3 regions of the Klebsiella sp. Sb-30 genome follow, and region 1 is predicted to be linked to each of the others. Evidence: predicted binding sites of a transcription regulator. Region 1 holds the regulator's gene; each other region holds the start of a gene.

Region 1 (5,940 bases):
CGGATGCGCACAAAGCCCGCGTGCAGAGAGCGCAAAGCACCGCGATGTCGAAGTTAATGGATCAGATTGGCAAACCGTATCGCTGGGGCGGAACCTCGCCGCGTACCGGTTTTGACTGCAGTGGGCTGGTCTACTACGCCTATAAGGATCTGGTAAAAATCCGCATTCCGCGCACCGCCAATGAGATGTATCACCTGCGCGATGCCCGTCCGGTCGATCGCGGCGAGCTGCAGAGCGGCGATCTGGTCTTCTTCCGCACCCGTGGGCGCGGCACCGCCGATCACGTCGGCGTTTACGTTGGCAACGGCAAGTTTATTCAGTCGCCGCGTACCGGCCGCGATATTCAGATCACCTCATTAAGCGAAGATTACTGGATTCGCCACTATGTCGGCGCACGCCGGGTGATGACCCCCAAAACCATTCGCTGAACCTGACCTGCCGCACCTGCGGCAGGTCAATTCCCCGGCTATAACGCCATGCTCATCTCATGCCAGGACATCCCGCCATGATCCGAGGCCGAAGGCCGCTCGTAGCGAAAACCAAACCGCTCATACAGGGCCACGTGTCGGTCTTTGCACATCAGGTGAATGGCGCTCTTCTGCGCCTGTGCCATCTGCCGGATAAATCGCTCCATCAGGGCGGTCGAATACCCTTTTCCCTGGTGTTCAGGCGCAATGACTACAGACATAATCACTACATTCGGCGCGCGGGGATCGTGCCCGACCAGCTCCTTGAAGGCTTCATCCGACATAACGACTTCCCACGCGCACCCTGAGTTAATAAAGCCAATAACCTCTCCTTGCCGTTCCATGCAAAGAAATCCTTCCGGGTACTGCTGGATTCGGGTGGCAATCTTTTCACGGGTAGCCGCCTCATCCCCTTCATACGCGCTCGTTTCAATTTCAAAACAGCGTTCGACGTCGGCCAGGGTCGCCTGGCGATAGACTATGTTAGACAAAACAGACCTCTGCAAAATGGATTTTTCAGTAATCACTTTATATTTCAACAGCAACAGCGATCAACCGGCTCTGCTGAAATGCGCTGCCTTGCGCTCCGGCGAAGGCTTAACCAGGTACATTTGTTAAATATACCCTTTATCATTGCAAGGCTTTTAACTCCCTTCTGCAAGTGTTAGCATTCCGATCACAATAAAAACCTGTTGCACTCGCCCCGGCGAGGGACAGTACATGCTGTTGTGGATGGTCAAACATCCTTTGAATGTGAGCTAGAAAACAAGAAGTTATAAGGAGAGTAACAATGTCGTTTGAATTACCTGCATTACCGTATGCAAAAGACGCCCTGGCGCCGCACATTTCCGCAGAAACCCTGGAATACCACTACGGCAAACATCACCAGGCCTATGTCACCAACCTCAACAACCTGATCAAAGGCACCGCGTTTGAAGGTCAATCTTTAGAAGCGATCGTCCGCTCTTCTGAAGGCGGCATCTTTAACAATGCGGCCCAGGTCTGGAACCATACTTTCTACTGGAACTGCCTCGCGCCGAATGCGGGCGGCGAGCCGGAAGGTGAGCTGGCAGCCGCCATCAATCAATCCTTCGGCAGCTTCGCAGAGTTCAAAGCGAAGTTTACCGACGCGGCAGCGAAGAACTTTGGTGCAGGCTGGACATGGCTGGTTAAAAATAGCGATGGCAGCCTGAGCATTGTCTCCACCAGCAACGCTGGCACGCCGCTGACCGGCGACGCCAAACCGCTGCTGACCGTGGATGTCTGGGAACATGCCTATTACATCGACTACCGCAACGCCCGTCCTGACTATCTGGCGCACTTCTGGGCGCTGGTAAACTGGAAGTTTGTGGCGGCCAACCTGGCGGCCTAAAACGCTAACGCAGAAGGGGAAACCCTTCTGCGAATACACCGACTACTGTCCGACCAACGCCTCTTCCGGCTGCGAACGCCCGCCGAACAGCACCAGCAGCAGCGCCACACCGGCAATTATCGCCCCCATCACCGGCACAAAGGCATAGCCCAGTCCGCCGGAAATCACCGCGCCACCGGCTGCCGCCCCCAGCGCATTGCCGAGGTTAAAGGCCCCGATATTGACCGACGAAGAGAGCCCCGGCGCTTCATGAGCCACCCGCATCACCCGCATTTGCAGCGGTGGAACCACGGCGAAGGTCGCCCCCCCCCAGACCACCATACTGATTGCAGCCCCCAGCTGCGTCTGCGCCAGCAGCGGAATCGCCAGCATGATGACCATCAGCAGCAGCAGAAACCCCTTCAGCGTCCCGGAGACGGAACGGTCGGCGAATTTACCGCCGAGGTAGTTACCCAGCGAAAAGCCGACGCCAATCAACACCAGCATGGCGGTGACGAACAGCGGCGAGGCGTGCGTAATGGTGTGCAGCACCGGTGAAATATAGGTATAGAGGGTAAACATCGCGCCGGCCCCCAGCACGGTGGTCAGCAATGCGGAGAGCACCTGCGGACGAACCAGCACGGAGAGTTCCTGCTTTACGTTCGGACGCTCGCCAGCGCTGCCTTTGGGCAACGAAAACCACAGGCTGACCATCGCCACCAGCCCCAGACCTGCCGTCGCGAGGAACGACATCCGCCAGCCGATGGTCTCGCCAAGCCATGTCGCCGCCGGAACGCCGCCAATGTTAGCGATGGTTAACCCCATGAACATGGTCGCCACCGCACTGGCCTGTTTGTGTTTTGGCACCACGCTCGCCGCCACCACCGAACCGAGGCCGAAGAAAGCGCCGTGGTTAAGGCTGGTGATAATGCGCGAAATCAACAGCGTGGTGTAATCCGGCGCCATTGAGGAGAGGACGTTACCCAGCGTAAAGATCGCCATCAGAAAAATCAGCGCATTTCTGCGCGCGCGATGAGAGAGCAGCAAAGTCATCAGCGGCGCCCCGACCATCACGCCGATCGCATAAGCGCTGATCAGCATTCCCGCCGCCGGAATTGACACGTCGACGCCTTTGGCAATTACCGGCAGCAGCCCCATCGGGGAAAACTCCGTGGTGCCAATACCAAACGCGCCTATCGCCAGCGCTAACAAGGGAAAGTTGATTTTCATTCAATGACTCCAGCAGACCGCCATCGGCGACGGTATCTCATCAGAAGTCAAAAGCATGACATCAATCACAAAAAAACAAAAGTAAACGAAATGGCAAAAGATTTTTGCGAAATTGATAATAATGGCGGGATGTCGGGGGAAAGAGGCCTCTCCCCCGGATAAATCAGTGCAGCACCGCTGTCAGGCCGGCGGCCACGATGAGACCCAGGACAATAATCGTTGTCGTCAGCGAAAACTTTAAATCTGTATCCATCAATTTTTCCCCCCAGTTATCCCCACATGAAAAGTGAGCTTGCTCATTTTTGCACAATATAGCGCAAAAATCTTCCATGTTTTAGGGTGATGCACATTTTTGCTCTTCCCCTTTGCCGCAAGATCGGACAAAATCCCACGCTAATTTGAAAGCGTATCGGCCATTGACCCCTTCCTGTCGTTCTGTGTCGTTTTCCCGACGTGATGCAATGTTGAAAATTGTATTCAGGGTGTGTATAGGCAAACGTTTACGTATCGATAATCAGACGATCAGGTCAAGGTCTGGAGTGAGAAGTAATGGCAACAATTAAAGATGTAGCGAAGCGCGCAAACGTTTCCACTACAACAGTGTCACATGTAATTAACAAAACCCGTTTCGTGGCGGAAGAAACCCGCAACGCCGTGTGGGCGGCGATCAAAGAGCTGCACTACTCCCCCAGTGCCGTTGCTCGCAGCCTGAAGGTTAATCACACCAAATCGATTGGCCTGCTGGCCACCAGCAGCGAAGCGGCCTATTTCGCTGAGATTATTGAAGCCGTAGAAAAGAGCTGTTTCCAGAAAGGCTATACCCTGATTCTGGGCAATGCGTGGAACGATCTCGAAAAACAGCAGGCCTACCTGTCGATGATGGCGCAAAAGCGCGTCGACGGCCTGCTGGTTATGTGTTCTGAATATCCGGAATCGGTGCTCAGCATGCTGGAAGAGTACCGCCATATTCCGATGGTGGTAATGGACTGGGGTGAATCCAAAGCCGACTTCACCGATTCGGTCATCGATAACGCCTTCGAAGGCGGCTATATGGCCGGTCGCTATCTGGTGGAACGCGGCCACCGTGAAATCGGCGTGATCCCGGGTCCGCTGGAGCGTAATACCGGCGCCGGCCGCCTGGCGGGCTTTATGAAAGCCATGGAAGAAGCGCAGATCGCCGTTCCGGAAAGCTGGATTGTTCAGGGCGACTTCGAGCCTGAATCCGGCTACCGCGCCATGCAGCAGATCCTCAGCCAGCAGCATCGCCCGACGGCGGTCTTCTGCGGCGGCGACATCATGGCGATGGGCGCAATCTGTGCTGCGGATGAGATGGGACTGCGCGTGCCGCAGGACATTTCGCTGATCGGGTATGATAACGTGCGTAACGCCCGCTATTTCAGCCCGGCGCTGACCACCATCCACCAGCCGAAAGATTCGCTGGGGGAAGCGGCCTTCAATATGCTGATGGATCGTATCGTCAACAAGCGTGAAGAGTCGCAATCTATTGAGGTTCACCCGCGGCTGGTAGAGCGTCGCTCCGTCGTAGACGGCCCGTTCGTCGATTATCGTCGCTGATCGCCCGTGCGGCGCCGGTTACTCCGGCGCCCGCAGCCACTCCCGGTTCAACGTTTCGCTGTCCCCCAGATAATCCAACAGCCACGACAGCGCCGGTGACGTGTCGCTCTGCTGCCAGGTCAGGCAGCACGCGGCGTCCGGGAACGGGTTTTCCAGCGCCAGCGCGGTCCATTCACCGCGGTCAATCCAGGGGCGGGCAAAATGGCTCGGCACCATTCCTACGCACAATCCCGCCGAGAGGCAGGTAGCTGATGATTCCCAGTCCGGCACCACTACCCTTTTCTGGTTGTCCAGTAGCCAGGTCGTGCGTTTCGGTAACGAACGGGAAGTGTCCTCCCGGACCAGCGACGGCCAGTTGCGCAACACATCATCGCTCAGTGGCCCGTTCATCTGCGCCAGCGGGTGATGGCTGGCCACTACGCAATGCCAGCTCAGCATCCCCATATCGCGAAAGGCGTAGCGCCCCCCGACCGGAATCGAACGCGTTGCCCCGATAGCCAGTTCCACGCGCCCGTCGGCCAGCGCGTCCCAGACGCCGTTGAAGACCTCCTGAAAAACAATCAGCTCGACATCGGGAAAGTGACGATAAAAATCGACAATCATCTGACGCATACGGGCCGGTTTAACAATGTCGTCTACGGCTATCGACAGCTGGCCGCGCCAGCCGTTGGCTATCTGCTGACACTGCTGGCGAGTGATCTGCATTTTTTTGATAACAGATCGTCCTTCCTGTAAAAACCAGAGCCCGGCGGGGGTCAATTCGACATCGCGATGGCGGCGTTCAAAAAGCGGTACTGCCAGCCACTCCTCCAGCTGACGTACGGTATAACTGACCGCCGAAGGTACGCGGTGCAGCTCCTGAGCCGCTGCGCTAAAGCTGCCGTTGCGGGCGACAGCATCAACAACTTCGAGTGAGTATTCGGACCACATATTCTGCCTGCAAAAATTTTGAATGCATGTAGCAAATATTAGCGTTTCACAAGCCAGAATGCACTCCCTACACTCTGCGGCATCATACCTGCACCTATAAGAGAATGTTATGCAACAACCCGGGAAAGGATTTTTAGTGTGGCTGGCGGGACTCAGCGTGCTGGGTTTCCTCGCCACCGACATGTATCTGCCGGCCTTTTCGGCCATCCAGCAAGATCTCAATACGTCTGCGGCGTCGGTCAGCGCCAGTCTGAGCCTGTTCCTCGCCGGCTTCGCCATCGGACAGCTGTTCTGGGGCCCGCTCTCGGACCGCTACGGACGTAAACCGATTCTGCTGACCGGGCTGGCGATCTTCGCTATCAGCTGTCTGGGAATGCTGTGGGTGCG
Region 2 (5,940 bases), 930 kb from region 1:
CGTGGCAATTTCTCCCAGCACCGGGGCGAATTTGAAACCATGACCGCTTAACCCGCTAATCAGCAACGTTTCAGGATGGCCGGGGAGGGTGTCGATAATAAAGTCTTCGTCCGTCGTATTATCGTAGGTACAGGAGGCGCCATGCAGGCAGCCGCCGATACCGGGCAGCACGTTACGCAGGAAACTGAACGACTCAGAGCCGTCGGTGGCCACCGCGCCAAATGGCGTGCGTTCTTCCGGCGCGGAGATAAGTTGCCCGCCGTTGTGCTTGCCGATCTTCAGTTCATTGTCTTCCGCCGGGAAACCATAGAACTGGTCGCCGTTTGGCAGCTCACCGGTAAATGCCGGGAAGTGGTTTTTAGTGCTATAGCGTCCATCAGCCTGGAACCAGGCGAAGATTTTGCGTACGGGCTGGACTGGCAGGTCGGGCAGCAGACGCGTTACCCATGTACCGGCGCTGACCAGCAGTTTCTTGCCGCTGTAGCTGCCATCGGCGGTGTCGATTGTCACGCCATCCGGGTGATGGTGTATGGCGGTAACCGGGCAATTAAACAGCTGAGCGCAGCCCGCCTCACGCGCGAGACGTATCCAGGTTTCGATGGCCAGCTCGCTACGTAAAACCCCGGATGCCGGTTCGAATATGCCACGATAATCATCCGGTACGCGAATCTCAGGCCAGCGGGCCATGATAGCCGGGGCATCCATCTCTTCGACGTTCAGTTGGAACTGGCGGGCGCTGTTCGCAACGTTGCTGAGAAACGTCGAGTTTGCCGGGCCGAGGTTAATCACCCCGGTGCGTTCGAAGACCGCCTCGCCGCTGAGGGTTGCAAGCTCATCCCACAGCGCCTGCGCACGCAGCACCAGCGGGACATATCTCTCTCCTTCACCGTAGGCGTGACGGATAAGACGCGTATTACCGTGATGGCTGCCCTCCTGATGCGGAGGCGTGTGCGCGTCGGTCATCAGCACGTTAAGTCCAGCCCGGCGGGCATAATAGCCGGCAGCGGCGCCAGTGGAGCCGCTGCCGATAATGATGAGGTCGTATTGCATGGTCTGTTCCGGTTTTTTGCTTTATTAGCAGGGTAATTAACAACCTGCACATATACAAGCCCGAAAATAAATCAGGCACCCGCAGGTGCCTGTTTAGTTAGCATATATCGATCGCGGCATAATCATTAATGCCTGCGGTACTCGTTTGCCTGGTATTCACCTGATTCTATCTTCGCAATACCTGCTTCCAGGATAGAAATAAATTGACGTGCGACTTCCGTCGTTAGCCAGAGCGTCTGGCCAATTTCAGCTTCGTTACTGCTTTCTTGAGTGGGGTTTTGGTAGTGCAGGCGCAACATCATTGCATCGTAGCTATCAACGGTGCTGATGTCCCATCCGACGAGGGGATGGGTCTGGATGACTTCATTATTCTTTTCCATCATAACCCCTTATTCATATGTTAAAAGACAACAATTCTCGAGGTTTAATGCATATTTTTTGAAGCAAGTTAATTATATCAGCTGTTAAGAATAAACTCGAGAAATTAAATCAAACAGGGCGAGCTTTCATCTGTTTGGTGCTTTTTTGCGCAAATTTAGTGCCGTGCATCGTTATTTTTAAAGGAAATAATCAGGAGGAAAAAGAAAAGTCTGAGATTGCAACGGGGATAAAAAAGCCGGGGCGACCCGGCAAAAAAAGCACAATGAGGGAGCAAATTGAATTTGCTGTGCCTGACGCGATGTTCCGGCAGCTTTTGCTTCAGACTGGCCTGCTCTGTTTGTTCAGAGCCCGTGCCATTCTGCTGCGGCATGCTGCCAGAGAGGCGTCAGGATGCGTCATGGACAAACCAGTCATCAGCGCTTTCCCAGGTTTCTTGCAGGATTTCGCTTATCCGGTCTTTATCTTCTTTCAGGCCGCCAATGACGGACAAATTGTTATTGGCGGCAAAGCGTACGGTTACCTGGCTTGGAAGAGCCGGGAACTGCTGTTCAATGCGTCGGGAGAGTTCATTATTTAGCGCTTCTAAGGCGCCGTGTGGTAAGGCTGTAGATTTGGCGATAGACACTTCGATGCGCATGATTGCCCCCTGTGTAATATACTGGTTATTTATACAGTATTCAGTTTGCGTTTACAACAAGGGGCAGCGCTTTTATTTTTTCATCGTCCAGCGCAGGGTTTCACCGGCAAGGAAAGGCACCAGGGTGTCGTCCGGCAGGGCGATGCTTTCAACGACGGTGCTCTCTTCGCGCACCAGCTCAACAAAGGTATCATTCACCGGCAGGCCGTAGAAGCGCGGGCCGTTGAGTGAACAAAACGCTTCGAAGTGCTGCAGGGCATTCATCTCTTCAAATACCGTCGCATAGCTGCCCAGCGCGGTCGGCGCGTTAAAGCAACCGGCGCATCCGCAGCTGGCCTCTTTACGATGGCGGGCGTGCGGAGCGGAGTCGGTTCCCAGAAACGCGCGGCTAAAGCCGCTGGCAACCAGCTCACGCAGCGCCTGCTGGTGGATATTGCGCTTCAGAATCGGCAGACAGTAAAGATGGGGACGCACGCCGCCAACCAGCATGTGATTACGGTTAAACATCAGATGCTGAGGCGTAATGGTCGCGGCCAGCAGTTCGTTACCGTCGCGAACGTATTCGGCGGCATCTTTGGTGGTGATATGTTCGAACACCACTTTCAGGCCCGGTAAACGCTGACGCAGCGGCTCCATTACCGTTTCGATAAAGCGCGCTTCGCGATCGAAGATGTCAATCTCGGCGTGGGTGACTTCACCGTGAACCAGCAGCGGCATGCCCAGCTTTTCCATGCGCTCCAGCACCGGCATGATGGCATCGATGCTGGTGACGCCGTGGCTGGAGTTGGTGGTGGCATTGGCCGGATAGAGTTTGGCTGCGGTGAATACGCCAGCGTGGAATCCACGCTCCAGCTCCGCCGGGTCGAGCGTATCGGTCAGGTAGCAGGTCATCAACGGCGTAAAGTCGTGCCCGGCGGGAACGGCGTCAAGGATACGCTGGCGATAGGCTATCGCAGCTTCAACGGTGGTGACAGGCGGCACCAGATTCGGCATCACGATCGCCCGGCCATAAAATTCACTGGTGTAAGGCACGACGGTCTTCAGCATATCGTCATCGCGGAGATGGATATGCCAGTCGTCAGGGCGGCGGATTTTCAATACCTGGGATTGTGCTGTCATGGAAAGCTCCGGCTAATAGGGTCAGTCATCAGGGCTGTTTTTGCCGGGCACTAAGGATAAGCGTAAACGTTTTCCTTTGCATCAATTTCCGTAAAAAAACGGGCGCGGCAGCGCCCGTCGTATTAATTGGTGAACGGGATGATAATTTCGCCCGGTTTCACCTCGATGCCTTTTGCGTATTTTTTCGCCAGCGCTTCGCCGGTGCTGGCATCTTCGCGCAGAACGTAGGCCGGCTGCTGGTTAAAATAGCTACGCAGAGACTGATTCAGATAGGGAATCAGGGTCTGTACGACGGACTGCAGTTTCTCAGGCGACACTTTCGCATCAACCACTTCCATCTCCTGCAGGAAGATCGCGCCTTTCTCTTTATTAAAGACCGGCAGCGCCTTGAGCTTCAGGTCGATGGTGGCTTTCTGATTGCCGAATAACGAGTTCAGATCCAGGTTGGCAATGCCGCTCAGCGTCACTTTATTCGGCTCTTCACGGCCAATCGCACTGGTCAGATCGTGTAACTCAATATGGGCATCCGCCACGCCCGGCAGGCCGATATCTTTGGCGAAATGGTTACGTTTCTGTAGCGCCTGGTTAATTTCCTGCTCGCTAACTGAATACTGTGTGAGCTGGTTACAGCCGCTCAGAAGGCCGCTGACAATGAGCGCGGCCACGATAAACATCTTTTTCATTAGATTCCTTAACGGTCATGCCAGGACTTATCCTGACATAAAGCAGTATGGCCTGCCAGCATTCGACGCACTAGCGGAAAATGCTGAAAACAGGCCTTACCTTAAATCTCTGGTCAGGTACGTGGCTCCAGCATGCCGGACGTCGACCGCTTCTGGCTGAACTGCCACCACAGAGCAATGAAGGTAAACAGGCCGATAACACCCAGCATCAGCCACGGCAGTTCGGGCTGATTCAGCGCTTTACCCGCATCGAACAACCATCCGCCGCCGGCGTAGCCAAATGCGCCGCCAAAGGCCAGCCCCAGCCGACTGAAGCCCATATAGCTGCCGCGCGCCCGGGCATCGGCTAAAGAGGCTCCCAGGGTTTCCCGCGCCGGTTCCGCAACGATCGATCCAATATAGAAGATACAAATCAGGGTAAACAGCTGCTGTAAATTGCTGGTCAAGCCAATAGGCAACATGGCGAGGGTCATCACCAGTAACCCGGCCATCAGCCGATGCTCCAGGCGAAATCGCTGTTCGCTCCAGCGGGCAATGGGATAGAGCAGGGTTAACGATATAGCGGCTTCAATGGCATACATCCATTTTACCGCGGTCGGTGAACCGGCGATGTCGTTAACCATAATGGGCAGCATGAGCATCACCTGGACGGCCAGCATATAGTAGCCGGTGAGCGTCAGAACGTAGGTGACAAAGCGCTTGTCGCGCAGCACCCGGCCCAGGCCTTCCCGCACCGGTGTTTTCACGGTGGAAAGCTTCCACGCCGGGAGATACCAGGCGTTGAACGCGGCGCAGGCGACAAACAACGCCGCGCCCACGCTGCAGACCAGGCGGAAGTCGTATTGCAGCAGCCAGCTGCCGAGCAGGGCGCCAATCACCGCCCCGGCGCTGTCCTGCATCATCAGAATCGAAAAGAATCGCCCGCGCTGATGCGGACGCACCAGCTTGACCACCAGCGCGGCGCGCGGCGGATCGAACAGGGTGCCGCCGAGCCCGGAGAGAATGCAGGAGAGCCACAGAACCCACGGTTCATGGGCCACGGCCATCGCCGCGAAACCGCCCGCGCGCATGAGCATGCCGGTGACGATCATCGGCTTGGCGCCAAAGCGATCGGCGACCGCGCCGCCAAAAATGCCTAATCCTTGCTGTACCAGCTGGCGCAGGCCGAGCGCAATCCCGACCATCAGCGCCGCCCAGCCCATCTGGTCAACAAAGCGAATAGAAATTAGCGGGAAGACGACAAAAAAGCCCAGAACCACCAGCATGTTGTCGACCAACAGGAAATATTTACCCAGGCTCCTTGCCTGCGATACGCGGGACATTTCCCCTCCAGGGAAAATAAAGAGTTACCCGGATAGTGTGCGGGGAAGATGCTGACTTTCCCAGCATCATTGCGACAATATTTTTTTATCAAAAAGCAAGATCGATAGAGTCTATTCATCGAAAAAGGGAGATGGTGCAGAAAATGGTATGTTGCTGTTTTCACACAACCGTTCAGGACAGGTATAGTGAAAGGAGCAGGGTAATCAGTCAGGGGAACAGGAGAAGGGAATGTTTGGCTATCGCAGTAACGTACCTAAGGTGCGTTTGACGACGGACAGGCTGGTGGTGCGGCTGGTATACGATCGTGACGCCTGGCGTCTGGCCGATTATTACGCGGAGAATAAAGGGTTCTTAAAACCCTGGGAGCCAGTGCGCGATGACAGCCACTGCTACCCCTCTGGCTGGCAGGCGCGTTTATCGATGATTTCCGAGTTTCATAAACAGGGCTCGGCATTCTATTTTGCGCTGCTCGATCCGGAAGAGAAAGAGATTATCGGCGTGGCAAATTTTTCCAATGTGGTTCGCGGGTCGTTTCATGCCTGCTACCTCGGCTATTCCATTGGCGAGAAGTGGCAAGGCCAGGGGCTGATGTTTGAGGCCCTGACCGCGGCGATTCGCTATATGCAGCGCACGCAGCATATCCATCGCATCATGGCCAACTACATGCCGCATAATCAACGTAGCGGCGATTTACTGGCTCGTCTTGGCTTTGAAAAAGAGGGGTACGCCAAAAATTATCTGCTGATT
Region 3 (5,940 bases), 2.7 Mb from region 1:
TGCCGCAGCTTCGGTGCATGGTTTAGCCCCGTTACATCTTCCGCGCAGGCCGACTCGACCAGTGAGCTATTACGCTTTCTTTAAATGATGGCTGCTTCTAAGCCAACATCCTGGCTGTCTGTGCCTTCCCACATCGTTTCCCACTTAACCATGACTTTGGGACCTTAGCTGGCGGTCTGGGTTGTTTCCCTCTTCACGACGGACGTTAGCACCCGCCGTGTGTCTCCCGTGATAACATTCTTCGGTATTCGTAGTTTGCATCGGGTTGGTAAGTCGGGATGACCCCCTAGCCGAAACAGTGCTCTACCCCCGAAGATGAGTTCACGAGGCGCTACCTAAATAGCTTTCGGGGAGAACCAGCTATCTCCCGGTTTGATTGGCCTTTCACCCCCAGCCACAAGTCATCCGCTAATTTTTCAACATTAGTCGGTTCGGTCCTCCAGTTAGTGTTACCCAACCTTCAACCTGCCCATGGCTAGATCACCGGGTTTCGGGTCTATACCCTGCAACTTAACGCCCAGTTAAGACTCGGTTTCCCTGCGGCTCCCCTATACGGTTAACCTTGCTACAGAATATAAGTCGCTGACCCATTATACAAAAGGTACGCAGTCACCTAACAAGTAGGCTCCCACTGCTTGTACGTACACGGTTTCAGGTTCTTTTTCACTCCCCTCGCCGGGGTTCTTTTCGCCTTTCCCTCACGGTACTGGTTCACTATCGGTCAGTCAGGAGTATTTAGCCTTGGAGGATGGTCCCCCCATATTCAGACAGGATACCACGTGTCCCGCCCTACTCTTCGAGTTCACAACGTGTGCATTTTAGTGTACGGGGCTATCACCCTGTACCGCCGGACTTTCCAGACCGTTCCACTAACACACGCGCTGATTCAGACTCTGGGCTCCTCCCCGTTCGCTCGCCGCTACTGGGGGAATCTCGGTTGATTTCTTTTCCTCGGGGTACTTAGATGTTTCAGTTCCCCCGGTTCGCTTCGTTAAGCTATGTATTCACTTAACGATAGTGTGACGAATCACACTGGGTTTCCCCATTCGGAAATCGCCGGTTATAACGGTTCATATCACCTTACCGACGCTTATCGCAGATTAGCACGTCCTTCATCGCCTCTGACTGCCAGGGCATCCACCGTGTACGCTTAGTCGCTTAACCTCACAACCCGAAACTGTTTCGTAAAACAGTCCGCGTTGCGAAAATTTGAGAGACTCGAACACACCGCTTTTTCCTCTCTTATTACGGAGAAAGGAAACAGTGTGTCGTTTCAATTTTCAGCTTGATCCAGATTTTTAAAGAGCAAATATCTCAAACGTGATTCCTGAGAATCAGTTTTGAGATATGGAGGTCGGCGACTTTCACTCACGAACCAGCAAGTGGCGTCCCCTAGGGGATTCGAACCCCTGTTACCGCCGTGAAAGGGCGGTGTCCTGGGCCTCTAGACGAAGGGGACACTGAAGTCTCAATCGCAAGACGCCTTGCTATTTACTTTTCATCAGACAATCTGTGTGAGCACTACAAAGGCAGGTTCTTTCAGGTAAGGAGGTGATCCAACCGCAGGTTCCCCTACGGTTACCTTGTTACGACTTCACCCCAGTCATGAATCACAAAGTGGTAAGCGCCCTCCCGAAGGTTAAGCTACCTACTTCTTTTGCAACCCACTCCCATGGTGTGACGGGCGGTGTGTACAAGGCCCGGGAACGTATTCACCGTAGCATTCTGATCTACGATTACTAGCGATTCCGACTTCATGGAGTCGAGTTGCAGACTCCAATCCGGACTACGACATACTTTATGAGGTCCGCTTGCTCTCGCGAGGTCGCTTCTCTTTGTATATGCCATTGTAGCACGTGTGTAGCCCTACTCGTAAGGGCCATGATGACTTGACGTCATCCCCACCTTCCTCCAGTTTATCACTGGCAGTCTCCTTTGAGTTCCCGACCGAATCGCTGGCAACAAAGGATAAGGGTTGCGCTCGTTGCGGGACTTAACCCAACATTTCACAACACGAGCTGACGACAGCCATGCAGCACCTGTCTCAGAGTTCCCGAAGGCACCAAAGCATCTCTGCTAAGTTCTCTGGATGTCAAGAGTAGGTAAGGTTCTTCGCGTTGCATCGAATTAAACCACATGCTCCACCGCTTGTGCGGGCCCCCGTCAATTCATTTGAGTTTTAACCTTGCGGCCGTACTCCCCAGGCGGTCGACTTAACGCGTTAGCTCCGGAAGCCACTCCTCAAGGGAACAACCTCCAAGTCGACATCGTTTACAGCGTGGACTACCAGGGTATCTAATCCTGTTTGCTCCCCACGCTTTCGCACCTGAGCGTCAGTCTTTGTCCAGGGGGCCGCCTTCGCCACCGGTATTCCTCCAGATCTCTACGCATTTCACCGCTACACCTGGAATTCTACCCCCCTCTACAAGACTCAAGCCTGCCAGTTTCAAATGCAGTTCCCAGGTTGAGCCCGGGGATTTCACATCTGACTTAACAGACCGCCTGCGTGCGCTTTACGCCCAGTAATTCCGATTAACGCTTGCACCCTCCGTATTACCGCGGCTGCTGGCACGGAGTTAGCCGGTGCTTCTTCTGCGAGTAACGTCAATCACTAAGGTTATTAACCTTAATGCCTTCCTCCTCGCTGAAAGTACTTTACAACCCGAAGGCCTTCTTCATACACGCGGCATGGCTGCATCAGGCTTGCGCCCATTGTGCAATATTCCCCACTGCTGCCTCCCGTAGGAGTCTGGACCGTGTCTCAGTTCCAGTGTGGCTGGTCATCCTCTCAGACCAGCTAGGGATCGTCGCCTAGGTGAGCCATTACCCCACCTACTAGCTAATCCCATCTGGGCACATCTGATGGCATGAGGCCCGAAGGTCCCCCACTTTGGTCTTGCGACGTTATGCGGTATTAGCTACCGTTTCCAGTAGTTATCCCCCTCCATCAGGCAGTTTCCCAGACATTACTCACCCGTCCGCCGCTCGTCACCCGAGAGCAAGCTCTCTGTGCTACCGCTCGACTTGCATGTGTTAGGCCTGCCGCCAGCGTTCAATCTGAGCCATGATCAAACTCTTCAATTTAAGTTTGATGCTCGTGAATTAAACTTCGTAATGAATTACGTGTTCACTCAGAGACTTGGTATTCATTTTTCGTCCGAGGACGTTAAGAATCCATGTCACTTTGAGTGCCCACACAGATTGTCTGATAAATTGTTAAAGAGCAGTGCGACGGCGCTGAGCGCTCTGTCGCGAGGTGGCGTATATTACGCTTTCCTCTTTCAGAGTCAACCTCGTTTTTCAGAAGTTTTCTCTTTCAACCCGGCGGCTTGTTTGCCGTTGTTCCGTGTCGATGGAGGCGCATTATAGGGAGTTCTCGAGCGCCCGCAATAGAAAAATTGCAGAAAAATGACTGACTGCTGCATTCCCCAGCAAAACCCCGCTTTATACCCTGTTACACACAGAATTATCCACAGATCGCGCCCCTTCTTACCTGATAAAGTCCGTCAAAAGCCCCTTCTATATAGAGAAGAGAGCGGCAAAAAAGAGAAAGATAAAAATTCGCGAGCGTTGCGCAAACGTTTTCGTTACAATGCCGCGCTATGACAAGGATGCCCGGTTGGGTGCGTTAGGTGAGTTTTTCGACAAAAACTCACCTAACGCTCTCTGTAATGTTCAAATCCTGGGGATTTAATACCATGCAACAACGTCGTCCAGTCCGCCGCGCTCTGCTCAGTGTTTCTGACAAGGCCGGTATCGTCGAATTCGCGCAGGCTCTTTCCGCTCGTGGTGTTGAGCTACTGTCTACGGGTGGTACCGCACGCCTGCTGGCTGAGAAAGGTCTGCCGGTAACCGAAGTCTCTGACTACACCGGTTTCCCGGAAATGATGGATGGACGCGTTAAGACCCTGCATCCAAAAGTACACGGCGGTATTCTCGGCCGTCGCGGCCAGGATGATGAGATCATGGCCCAGCACGCGATCTCTCCTATCGATATGGTTGTTGTTAACCTTTATCCGTTTGCCCAGACCGTCGCCCGCGAAGGGTGTTCGCTGGAAGATGCGGTAGAAAATATCGATATCGGCGGCCCGACCATGGTGCGCTCCGCGGCCAAGAACCATAAAGACGTGGCTATCGTCGTGAAGAGCCATGACTACCACGCCATTATTAAAGAGATGGATGCTAACGACGGTTCCCTGACTCTGGAAACCCGCTTCGATCTCGCCATTAAAGCTTTCGAGCACACCGCTGCCTACGACAGCATGATTGCCAACTACTTCGGCAGCATGGTTCCGGCCTATCATGGTGAGACTCAGGAAGCCTCCGGCCGCTTCCCGCGTACGCTGAACCTGAACTTCATTAAGAAGCAGGATATGCGCTACGGCGAGAACAGCCATCAGCAGGCTGCCTTCTATATAGAAGAAGACATTAAAGAGGCGTCGGTTGCGACCGCCACTCAGGTTCAAGGCAAAGCCCTTTCTTATAACAACATCGCCGATACCGATGCGGCGCTGGAGTGCGTGAAAGAGTTCAGCGAACCGGCCTGCGTGATTGTCAAACACGCCAACCCGTGCGGCGTCGCAGTCAGCACTTCAATTCTGGATGCTTACGATCGCGCCTACAAAACCGACCCGACCTCCGCATTCGGCGGCATTATCGCCTTCAACCGTGAACTGGATGCGGAAACCGCACAGGCCATCATTTCTCGCCAGTTTGTTGAAGTGATCATTGCCCCATCCGCCAGCGAAGAGGCCCTGAAGGTGACGGCGGCCAAGCAGAACGTCCGCGTTCTGACCTGCGGCGAGTGGGCGGCACGCGTCCCGGGTCTCGATTTCAAACGCGTTAACGGCGGCCTGCTGGTTCAGGATCGCGACCTGGGCATGGTCACCGAGAGCGATCTGCGCGTCGTGACGAAACGCCAGCCTACCGAGCAGGAACTGCGCGACGCGCTGTTCTGCTGGAAAGTGGCGAAGTTCGTGAAATCCAACGCGATTGTCTATGCAAAAGAGAACATGACCATCGGGATAGGTGCAGGCCAGATGAGCCGCGTTTACTCGGCGAAAATTGCCGGTATCAAAGCGGGCGATGAAGGTCTGGAAGTGAAAGGCTCGGCAATGGCTTCTGACGCATTCTTCCCGTTCCGTGACGGTATCGACGCTGCTGCTGCAGTGGGCATTACCTGTGTTATCCAGCCTGGCGGCTCTATCCGTGATGATGAAGTCATTGCCGCAGCTGACGAACACGGCATTGCGATGATCTTCACCGACATGCGTCACTTCCGCCATTAATTCACGGAGCAGAACATGAAAGTATTAGTGATTGGCAACGGCGGCCGCGAGCACGCGCTGGGATGGAAGGCGGCACAGTCTCCGCTGGTCGACACCGTCTACGTGGCGCCGGGTAACGCCGGCACCGCCCTGGAGCCTGCGCTGCAAAACGTGAATATCGGCGTGACCGATATTCCGGCGCTGCTGGACTTTGCACAGCGCGAAAAGATCGATCTGACCATCGTCGGCCCGGAAGCGCCGCTGGTGATTGGCATTGTCGATGCGTTCCGCGCTGCGGGCCTGAAAATCTTCGGCCCGACCGAAGGCGCCGCCCAGCTGGAAGGCTCAAAAGCCTTTACCAAAGATTTCCTCGCGCGGCATAACATTCCGACCGCGGAATATCAGAACTTCACCGAAGTCGAACCGGCACTGGCCTATCTGCGCGAAAAAGGCGCCCCGATTGTTATCAAGGCGGACGGTCTGGCGGCCGGTAAAGGCGTGATTGTCGCGATGACGCTACAAGAAGCGGAAGAGGCGGTTCAGGATATGCTGGCCGGCAACGCATTTGGCGACGCGGGTCATCGGATCGTGATCGAAGAGTTCCTCGATGGTGAAGAAGCCAGCTTTATCGTCATGGTCGACGGCGAGCACGTCCTGCCGATGGCCACCAGCC

The links. The regulator PurR, encoded in region 1, represses purine synthesis genes. The targets are predictions, from matches to a motif close to CANGCAAACGTTTGCNTG.
Region 2: pyrC (dihydroorotase) is a predicted target of PurR. The motif match lies at 3,247-3,264, and genes of this name have one in related genera.
Region 3: purH (bifunctional phosphoribosylaminoimidazolecarboxamide formyltransferase/IMP cyclohydrolase) is a predicted target of PurR. The motif match lies at 3,572-3,589, and genes of this name have one in related genera.

The regions. Positions count from the first base shown of each region.
Region 1 is NZ_CM172749.1:2,376,203-2,382,142, reverse strand. It holds gene AC236I_RS11155 (C40 family peptidase) at 1-428, shown strand, start outside; gene AC236I_RS11150 (GNAT family N-acetyltransferase) at 467-958, opposite strand; gene sodB (superoxide dismutase [Fe]) at 1,258-1,839, shown strand; gene AC236I_RS11140 (MFS transporter) at 1,882-3,048, opposite strand; gene cydH (cytochrome bd-I oxidase subunit CydH) at 3,212-3,301, opposite strand; gene purR (HTH-type transcriptional repressor PurR) at 3,598-4,623, shown strand; gene punR (DNA-binding transcriptional activator PunR) at 4,642-5,553, opposite strand; gene punC (purine nucleoside transporter PunC) at 5,663-5,940, shown strand, end outside.
Region 2 is NZ_CM172749.1:3,306,747-3,312,686, reverse strand. It holds gene solA (N-methyl-L-tryptophan oxidase) at 1-1,050, opposite strand, end outside; gene bssS (biofilm formation regulator BssS) at 1,176-1,430, opposite strand; gene dinI (DNA damage-inducible protein I) at 1,817-2,068, opposite strand; gene pyrC (dihydroorotase) at 2,141-3,187, opposite strand; gene AC236I_RS15490 (lipoprotein) at 3,310-3,870, opposite strand; gene mdtH (multidrug efflux MFS transporter MdtH) at 3,984-5,192, opposite strand; gene rimJ (ribosomal protein S5-alanine N-acetyltransferase) at 5,422-5,940, shown strand, end outside.
Region 3 is NZ_CM172749.1:5,091,381-5,097,320, forward strand. It holds rRNA gene AC236I_RS23775 (23S ribosomal RNA) at 1-1,164, opposite strand, end outside; tRNA gene AC236I_RS23780 (tRNA-Glu) at 1,384-1,459, opposite strand; rRNA gene AC236I_RS23785 (16S ribosomal RNA) at 1,545-3,084, opposite strand; gene purH (bifunctional phosphoribosylaminoimidazolecarboxamide formyltransferase/IMP cyclohydrolase) at 3,699-5,288, shown strand; gene purD (phosphoribosylamine--glycine ligase) at 5,304-5,940, shown strand, end outside.